Regions from separate parts of the uncultured Bacillus sp. genome, predicted to be linked through region 1. Evidence: predicted binding sites of a transcription regulator. Region 1 holds the regulator's gene; the other holds the start of a gene.
The links. The regulator Rex, encoded in region 1, represses fermentation and respiration genes when NADH is low (regulators of the CRP and FNR family bind a similar motif). The targets are predictions, from matches to a motif close to TTGTGAAATATTTCACAA.
Positions count from the first base shown of each region.

Region 2: the regulator Rex is predicted to act here: its motif matches at 2,157-2,174, upstream of Q5C82_RS13985 (L-lactate dehydrogenase).

Region 1 is NZ_CATYRA010000019.1:5,725-9,929, reverse strand. It holds gene groES (co-chaperone GroES) at 1-64, opposite strand, end outside; gene Q5C82_RS19985 (CPBP family intramembrane glutamic endopeptidase) at 302-1,036, shown strand; gene Q5C82_RS19980 (YdiK family protein) at 1,033-1,224, shown strand; gene tatC (twin-arginine translocase subunit TatC) at 1,262-2,026, opposite strand; gene tatAY (sec-independent protein translocase protein TatAY) at 2,033-2,206, opposite strand; gene Q5C82_RS19965 (redox-sensing transcriptional repressor Rex) at 2,228-2,875, opposite strand; gene moaC (cyclic pyranopterin monophosphate synthase MoaC) at 2,872-3,384, opposite strand; gene abc-f (ribosomal protection-like ABC-F family protein) at 3,510-4,205, shown strand, end outside.
Region 2 is NZ_CATYRA010000008.1:23,022-27,226, forward strand. It holds gene Q5C82_RS13980 (starch-binding protein) at 61-2,040, shown strand; gene Q5C82_RS13985 (L-lactate dehydrogenase) at 2,214-3,179, shown strand; gene Q5C82_RS13990 (L-lactate permease) at 3,211-4,205, shown strand, end outside.

The DNA of each region.
Region 1 (4,205 bases):
TGGCAGTTTTTTCTTCAGATTCTACGAGTTCAATGACAACGCGATCACCTAATGGCTTTAACAATGTAATAACCTCCTCAATAGTATGAATATGTAATTTTAGCACTCGACACTAAAGAGTGCTAACACAATTCTTATAATAAAGAATCTCCCTTCCAATTTCAAGTGATAAGATAAAAAATTTTTCACGCTTACATGATTCTTTTCAGCTCCCTTATCCGTTAGCTTTTTCACCCTTGTTCCGATTATGTTACAATAGCTGTAGATGAACGAAACCCATTAACAAAGGAGTACATACCATTTGAGAAAACAGTATTGGTTTATTATTTTGACATATATCATCATGCAGTTTTCCGCATTAATCGGGATTCCCTTGTTATTTAAATTCGGTTATGCCGGAGGACAGCCTACAGCTGAGAATATGCTGCACGCACAAGGATTATGGTCCGTCATCAGCTTCATCGCCTGTCTCGTTGTCGTTCTGCTCATTCTGAGAACTGTGCCGAAAGAAACGCTGCGAAACGGACAGAAGGACTCAATCGGACTTTCTATCCTTTGGGCGATAGCCGGTTTTTTCATTGCCCTTTTCTCTCAAGGAATAGCAGGCTCTATTGAATATTATATATTCGGCATCGGAAGAGAATCAGAAAATACGCAAGCTATTCTGGATGTCATTCAGGCAGTTCCGCTTATGATTATGGTTTCTTCCGTCGTCGGTCCTATATTAGAAGAAATCATCTTCAGAAAAATCATTTTTGGCACACTGTACGAAAAAACGAATTTCTTCTTTGCCGGACTGATCAGCTCGGTTATTTTCGGTATTGTTCACGCTGATTTGAAGCATCTACTTCTATATACAGCAATGGGCTTTACCTTTGCCTTCTTGTATGCGAGAACAAAACGGATATGGGTGCCGATTTTCGCCCATGTCATGATGAATACATTTGTCGTCATCATGCAGTTTGAGCCTGTTCAGAAGTACCTCGAACAGCAGAGCACACAAATGCAATTGATTATTGGAGGATTATTTTTATGAGAAACCCGGTAGTTTGGGGAATGATCTATTTTGCCGTAGGATGCATCTTTACTTATCTTGCCGCAAGCTCGCCAGGCAGCATGTGGTCATTTTACTCCATCCTGCTGATGGTGTTCGCCGCTTACAACATCAGCATCTCTTTTAAGATGTTCGCCTTTTCATTTAAAATCAAAAAGAACCAGAAATAAAGAAAATCCATTTCTCTCATGAGAAATGGATTTTTTATTATTGCCCGGAAGACACGTCCTGAACGTCAGCACTGCTTTTCTGCGCTTTCCGATAGGCTGCCTTTGATATAAGAATACTGATTTCATATAAAATCAACAGCGGAACAGTGACCATCATATGAGACAAAAGCTCAGGCGGTGTAATCAGGGCAGCGATCACAAGCAGCGTAAAATACGCATACTTTCTGATTTTCGCTAAGAACATCGGTGTCACAATTCCAAGCCTGGTCAAAAACATGAGGATGACCGGCATTTGAAACAACAGTCCAAACGGAATCGTCAGCTGCAAAAGAAAATGAAAATACTCATTAATTCCGATCACCTGATTGACATTCAAATCCTGAGAGATCCGCTTCATAAAATCAACAACAAAAGGAAATAAAATATAATATGAAAAAGATAAGCCCGCTAAAAACAGCAAAATAGAGATCGGAATGTAGCTGAGCGTTACTTTGCGCTCTTTCTCATAGAGGCCTGGGCTCACAAAAGCCCATAGCTGATACAGAATAATCGGCGAGGTCAGGACAATCCCGATGATAAACGCGAATTGCATAAACACAAAAAGCGGGTCTGTCAGATTAAACGCATTAAGCGTAAGCTCCTTCGCTTCATCCGTTTTTTGCAAATAAACAATCATGGGCTTTGCTAAAAAAAATCCTGCGATAAAGAAAACGACAAATGCCAGCGCCACAACCAGCAATCGTTTTCGAAGCTCAGCAATATGCTCCAGCAGCGACATTTGATTCACTTTCATTCGTGTCATCCTAACTTACTGATCTTCTTTCTTTTTTTCCTCGTCATCACTCGTTAATCCTTTAGTAGCATTTTTGAATTCACGAAGTGTGTCTCCTGCAGCTTTCCCCAGTTCAGGCAGCTTTTTGGGACCGAAGATGATCAGAGCAACGATTGCAATAACAGCAAGGCTTCCAGGACCGATCGGCATATTTGGGCTCCTCCTTTCCCTCTATTCGATTTCCTCTAAAACTGAATAATGTTTCAAGAAATAAACCAGTGACTGAAGCTCTACAGCTAAATCTATATGATGAATTCGAATGTGTTCCGGCACATTCAAACGGGCCGGCGTAAAATTAAGAATTCCCTTGATTCCTAACGCGACCAATCTGTCTGTAATCGATTGAGCGGCAACTGCTGGCACTGTAAGAATGGCAACTGATTCATTTTTTACGTGTTGTTCTAGGTCGTCAAGGTTATAGACAGGCACGCCGCCTACCTCAGTTCCTATTTTACTCTCATTTATATCAAAAGCCATTGAAATTTTTGTGTTATTATTTTTTGTGAAATTGTAGTGAAGAAATGCAGTTCCCAAGTTCCCGACACCAATCAAGATAACGTCTGTCATCTCATCCTGATCAAGCGTTTTTCGGAAAAATGACAGCAAATAATCCACATTATATCCATATCCTTTTTTGCCAAGAGCTCCAAAATAGGAAAAATCCCTGCGAATCGTGGCAGAATCAACCTTTACGGCATCACTGAGTTCAGCGGATGATACACGCTGTTTTCCTGACGCATGCAGATTCTTTAAAAAGCGATAGTAAAGCGGCAGCCGTTTTGCCGTCGCCTGCGGAATTTTTGATTGATCCTTATTCATTTTTGGTCCTCCAAATTATACTCGGATAGTTCTCTTTTAAAGTCACCGTTTTTCCCGCCTGTTTTCTCCAGCAAGAAAGTAGGACCGATGACCATTCCCTTATCAAGGGCCTTACACATATCGTAAACGGTAAGAGCACACACCGATGCAGAAGTGAGCGCTTCCATTTCCACACCTGTACTCCCTTTCGTTTTGACCTGTGCTTTTATATGAAGTATAACTTCTGATTCTTTTATTTTCCAGTCAAACGATATATCTACCCCGCTCAGTGAAAGCGGATGGCACATCGGAATGATATTGGACGTTTGCTTTGCGGCCATTATGCCTGCCACCTGTGCAACAGCCAGTACATCTCCTTTGCCGATATCGTGACTTTGTATTTTCTCGTACACTTCATTCTTCATGTGTACGCTAGACACAGCCGCCGCAGTACGGACAGTCGAAGATTTTTCGCTGATGTCCACCATCTGGGCTCTGCCCTGTTCATTAAAATGAGAAAATCTATTCATATTAAAACTCTCCTTAAACAGATCATACACTATTTTCTTCTCTATGTCTTTTTCAGCCAATGTATTGTTTGCTGACTTCTGGTTCATAAGCTACACTTAACTTATTATAGCAGAGGTGAAATAATATGATGATCTTACAAGTTAATCAGCTATCAAAATCATTTGGTGCTGATACTATTTTAAACAATATAAAGCTGGAAGTCAGAAATCGTGATCGCATCGCCATTGTCGGAAGAAATGGCGCGGGAAAATCCACGCTGCTTAAAATTATCGCAGGCCAGCTTTCGTATGAAAAGGGCGAAATCATTAAACCGAAAGATATTACAATGGGATATCTTGCCCAGCATACGGGCTTGGATTCTAAGCTTACCATAAAAGAAGAGCTGCTGACTGTTTTTGACCACTTAAAAGCAATGGAAAAGGAAATGCGGGCTATCGAAGAAAAAATGGCGGCAGCTGATCCTGATGAACTGGAAAGCATCATGAAAACGTATGACCGGCTTCAGCAGGAATTCAAAGATAAAGGCGGCTATCAATATGAAGCGGATGTCAGATCTGTGCTTCATGGACTCGGCTTCAGCCATTTTGACGATTCAACACAGGTACAAAGCCTCAGCGGGGGGCAGAAAACAAGGCTGGCCCTCGGTAAGCTTCTGTTAACACAGCCTGATTTGCTCATTCTCGATGAGCCGACAAACCATCTCGATATTGATACGCTAACCTGGCTTGAACATTATTTGCAAGGCTATTCAGGCGCCATTCTCATCGTTTCGCATGACCGCTACTTTTTGGACAAAGTAGTAAACCAAGTATACGAGGTA
Region 2 (4,205 bases), on a different contig from region 1:
AGTAAGAGGGATTTTTGCCTCCGCAGTAAGTCTTCAAAAACCAAATAAGGAGTGTCAAGAATGTTTGAAAAACGATTCAAAACCTCTTTACTGCCGTTATTCGCTGGATTTTTATTGCTGTTTCATTTGGTTCTGGGAGGGTCGGCGGCAGCGAATGCTGAAACACAGAACACATCGAAAGAGCTGACAGCGCCATCGATCAAAAGCGGGACCATTCTTCATGCTTGGAATTGGTCGTTCAATACGTTAAAACACAATATGAAGGATATTCATGATGCAGGATATACAGCGATTCAGACGTCTCCGATTAACCAAGTGAAGGAAGGGAATCAAGGAGATAAAAGCATGTCGAACTGGTACTGGTTGTATCAGCCGACATCGTACCAAATTGGCAACCGTTACCTAGGTACTGAACAAGAATTTAAAGAAATGTGTGCAGCCGCTGAGGAATATGGCGTGAAGGTCATTGTTGACGCGGTCATCAATCATACCACCAGTGACTATGCTGCGATTTCCAATGAGATTAAGAGTATTCCAAATTGGACACATGGAAACACACAAATTAAAAACTGGTCCGATCGATGGGATGTCACGCAGAATTCATTGCTCGGGCTATATGATTGGAATACACAGAATGCACAAGTGCAGTCCTATCTGAAACGTTTCTTAGAAAGAGCATTGAATGACGGCGCAGACGGATTTCGATTTGATGCAGCCAAACATATAGAGCTTCCGGATGACGGGAATTACGGCAGTCAATTTTGGCCGAATATCACAAATACATCTGCGGAGTTCCAATACGGAGAAATCCTGCAAGATAGTGCCTCCAGAGATGCTGCATATGCGAATTATATGAATGTGACAGCATCTAACTATGGACATTCCATAAGATCTGCTTTAAAAAATCGCAATCTTAGCGTGTCGAATATCTCTCATTATGCATCAGATGTGTCTGTCGACAAGTTAGTCACATGGGTAGAATCGCATGATACGTATGCCAATGATGAGGAAGAGTCTACATGGATGAGCGATGACGATATTCGCTTAGGCTGGGCAGTGATTGCTTCTCGCTCAGGCAGTACGCCTCTTTTCTTTTCTAGGCCTGAGGGCGGCGGAAATGGAGTAAGATTCCCGGGGAAAAGCCAAATAGGCGATCGAGGGAGTGGTTTATTTGAAGATCAGGCCATCACTGCGGTCAATAGATTTCACAATGTGATGGATGGACAGCCTGAGGAACTCTCGAATCCGAATGGAAACAACCAGATATTCATGAATCAGCGCGGCTCGCACGGCGTTGTGTTGGCAAATGCAGGTTCATCTTCTGTCACCATCAATACGTCAACGAAATTACCTGATGGCAGGTATGATAATAAAGCTGGGAACGGTTCATTTCAAGTAACAGACGGTAAACTGACAGGCACGCTCAATGCCAGATCTGTGGTTGTTCTTTATCCTGATGATATTGCAAATGCGCCTCATGTCTTCCTTGAGAATGTCAAAACAGGTGTAACACATTCTTTCAACGATCAACTGACGATCACTCTGCGTGCAGATGCGAATACAACAAAAGCCGTTTATCAAATCAATAATGGGCAAGAGACAGCGTTTAAGGATGGAGACCAATTAACGATCGGAAAAGGAGATTCGTTTGGCACAACATACAACATCACGTTAACAGGAACGAACAGTGATGGCGTAACGAGGACCCAGGAATACAGATTTGTAAAAAAAGACCCATCTGCGGCCAAAACCATTGGCTATCAAAACCCAAATCATTGGGGCCAAGTAAATGCTTATATCTATAAACATGATGGGGGCCGGGCAATAGAATTGGCCGGATCCTGGCCGGGAAGAGCAATGGCTAAGAATGCAGATGGAATTTACACGCTGACGCTGCCTGCGGATACGGATACAACGAACGCCAAAGTGATTTTTAATAATGGCAGCGCCCAAGTGCCCGGACAGAACCAGCCTGGCTTTGATTACGTGCAAAATGGTTTATATAATGACTCTGGCTTAAGCGGTTCTCTTCCTCATTGAGGGCAATGTTAGACGGGTTTTACCGATAGAAACCATCCTAGATGGTTTCTTTTTTTGTTCATAAATCAGACAAAACTTTTCTCTTGCAATAGTTTGTGAAATGTTGCACAATATAAATGTGAAATACTTCACAAATGAACATCAAAGAAAAACATACCCTGGAAGGATGATTAATGATGAACAAACATGTAAATAAAGTAGCTTTAATCGGAGCGGGTTTTGTTGGAAGCAGTTATGCATTTGCGTTAATAAACCAAGGGATCACAGATGAGCTTGTGGTCATTGATGTAAATAAAGAAAAAGCAATGGGCGATGTGATGGACTTAAACCACGGAAAGGCGTTTGCGCCGCAACCAGTCAAAACATCTTACGGAACATATGAAGACTGCAAAGATGCTGATATTGTCTGCATCTGCGCCGGAGCAAACCAAAAACCTGGTGAGACACGCCTTGAATTAGTAGAAAAGAACTTAAAGATTTTCAAAGGCATCGTCAGTGAAGTCATGGCGAGCGGATTTGACGGCATTTTCTTAATCGCGACAAATCCGGTTGATATTCTGACTTACGCTACATGGAAATTCAGCGGCCTGCCAAAAGAGCGGGTGATCGGAAGCGGCACAACACTAGATTCTGCGAGATTCCGTTACATGCTGAGCGAATACTTTGGCGCAGCGCCTCAAAACGTGCACGCGCATATTATCGGAGAGCACGGTGATACAGAGCTTCCTGTCTGGAGCCACGCAAATGTCGGCGGTGTGCCTGTCAGTGAACTCGTTGAGAAAAACGATGCATACAAACAAGAGGAGCTTGACCAGATCGTAGATGACGTGAAAAACGCCGCTTACCATATTATTGAGAAAAAAGGCGCAACTTATTATGGTGTTGCGATGAGCCTAGCCCGCATTACAAAAGCCATTCTTCATAATGAAAACAGCATTTTAACTGTCAGCACATACTTGGACGGACAATACGGCGCAGATGACGTGTACATCGGCGTTCCGGCTGTCGTAAACCGCGGAGGTATTGCAGGCATCACTGAGCTGAACTTAAATGAGAAAGAAAAAGAACAGTTCCTTCACAGCGCAGGCGTCCTTAAAAACATTTTAAAGCCTCATTTTGCAGAACAAAAGGTCAACTAATCGCAACTATAGAGTAAAGGGCTGATTGTCAATGTGGGAGCAGTTGTATGATCCGTTTGGAAACGAGTATGTGAGCGCACTTGTGGCGCTCACTCCGATTCTTTTTTTTCTCTTGGCTTTAACTGTTTTTAAAATGAAAGGCATTCTATCTGCATTTCTTACCTTAGCCGTCAGTTTCTTCGTCACCGTTTTGGCATTTCATATGCCGGTTGAAAAAGCAATTTCTTCTGTTTTGCTAGGAATCGGGAGCGGTTTGTGGCCGATTGGCTACATCGTCCTGATGGCGGTGTGGCTGTATAAAATCGCAGTGAAAACCGGGAAATTTACCATTATTCGTTCCAGCATTGCCGGTATTTCGCCTGACCAACGATTACAGCTATTATTAATTGGTTTTTGTTTTAACGCGTTTTTAGAAGGCGCGGCCGGTTTTGGTGTTCCGATTGCGATTAGTGCGGCGCTGCTCGTCGAACTTGGTTTTAAACCGTTAAAAGCGGCGGCTCTCTGCTTGATTGCGAACGCAGCCTCTGGAGCCTTTGGGGCGATCGGGATTCCTGTAATCACAGGGGCGCAGATTGGTGATTTGTCTGCTCTTGAGCTGTCTCGGACATTGATGTGGACATTGCCGATGATCTCATTCTTGATTCCGTTTCTGCTTGTATTCCTATTAGACCAAATGAGAGGAATCAAACAGACATGGCCTGCCCTGTTGGTTGTGAGCGGTGTGTATACAGCGGTTCAGACACTGACAATGGCTGTGCTTGGTCCGGAATTAGCAAACATTTTGGCGGCCTTATTCAGCATGGGCGGGCTTGCGCTCTTCCTCCGCAAATGGCAGCCGAAAGAGATTTACCGGGAGGAAGGAGCCGGCGAGACTGGTGAGAAAAAAGCATACAGTGCCGCAGACATTGCGAAAGCGTGGTCTCCTTTCTACATTTTAACTGCGGCAATCACAATCTGGAGCCTTCCTGCCTTCAAAGCGCTTTTCCAAGAAGGCGGACTGTTATATCAGACAACACTTCTATTGAA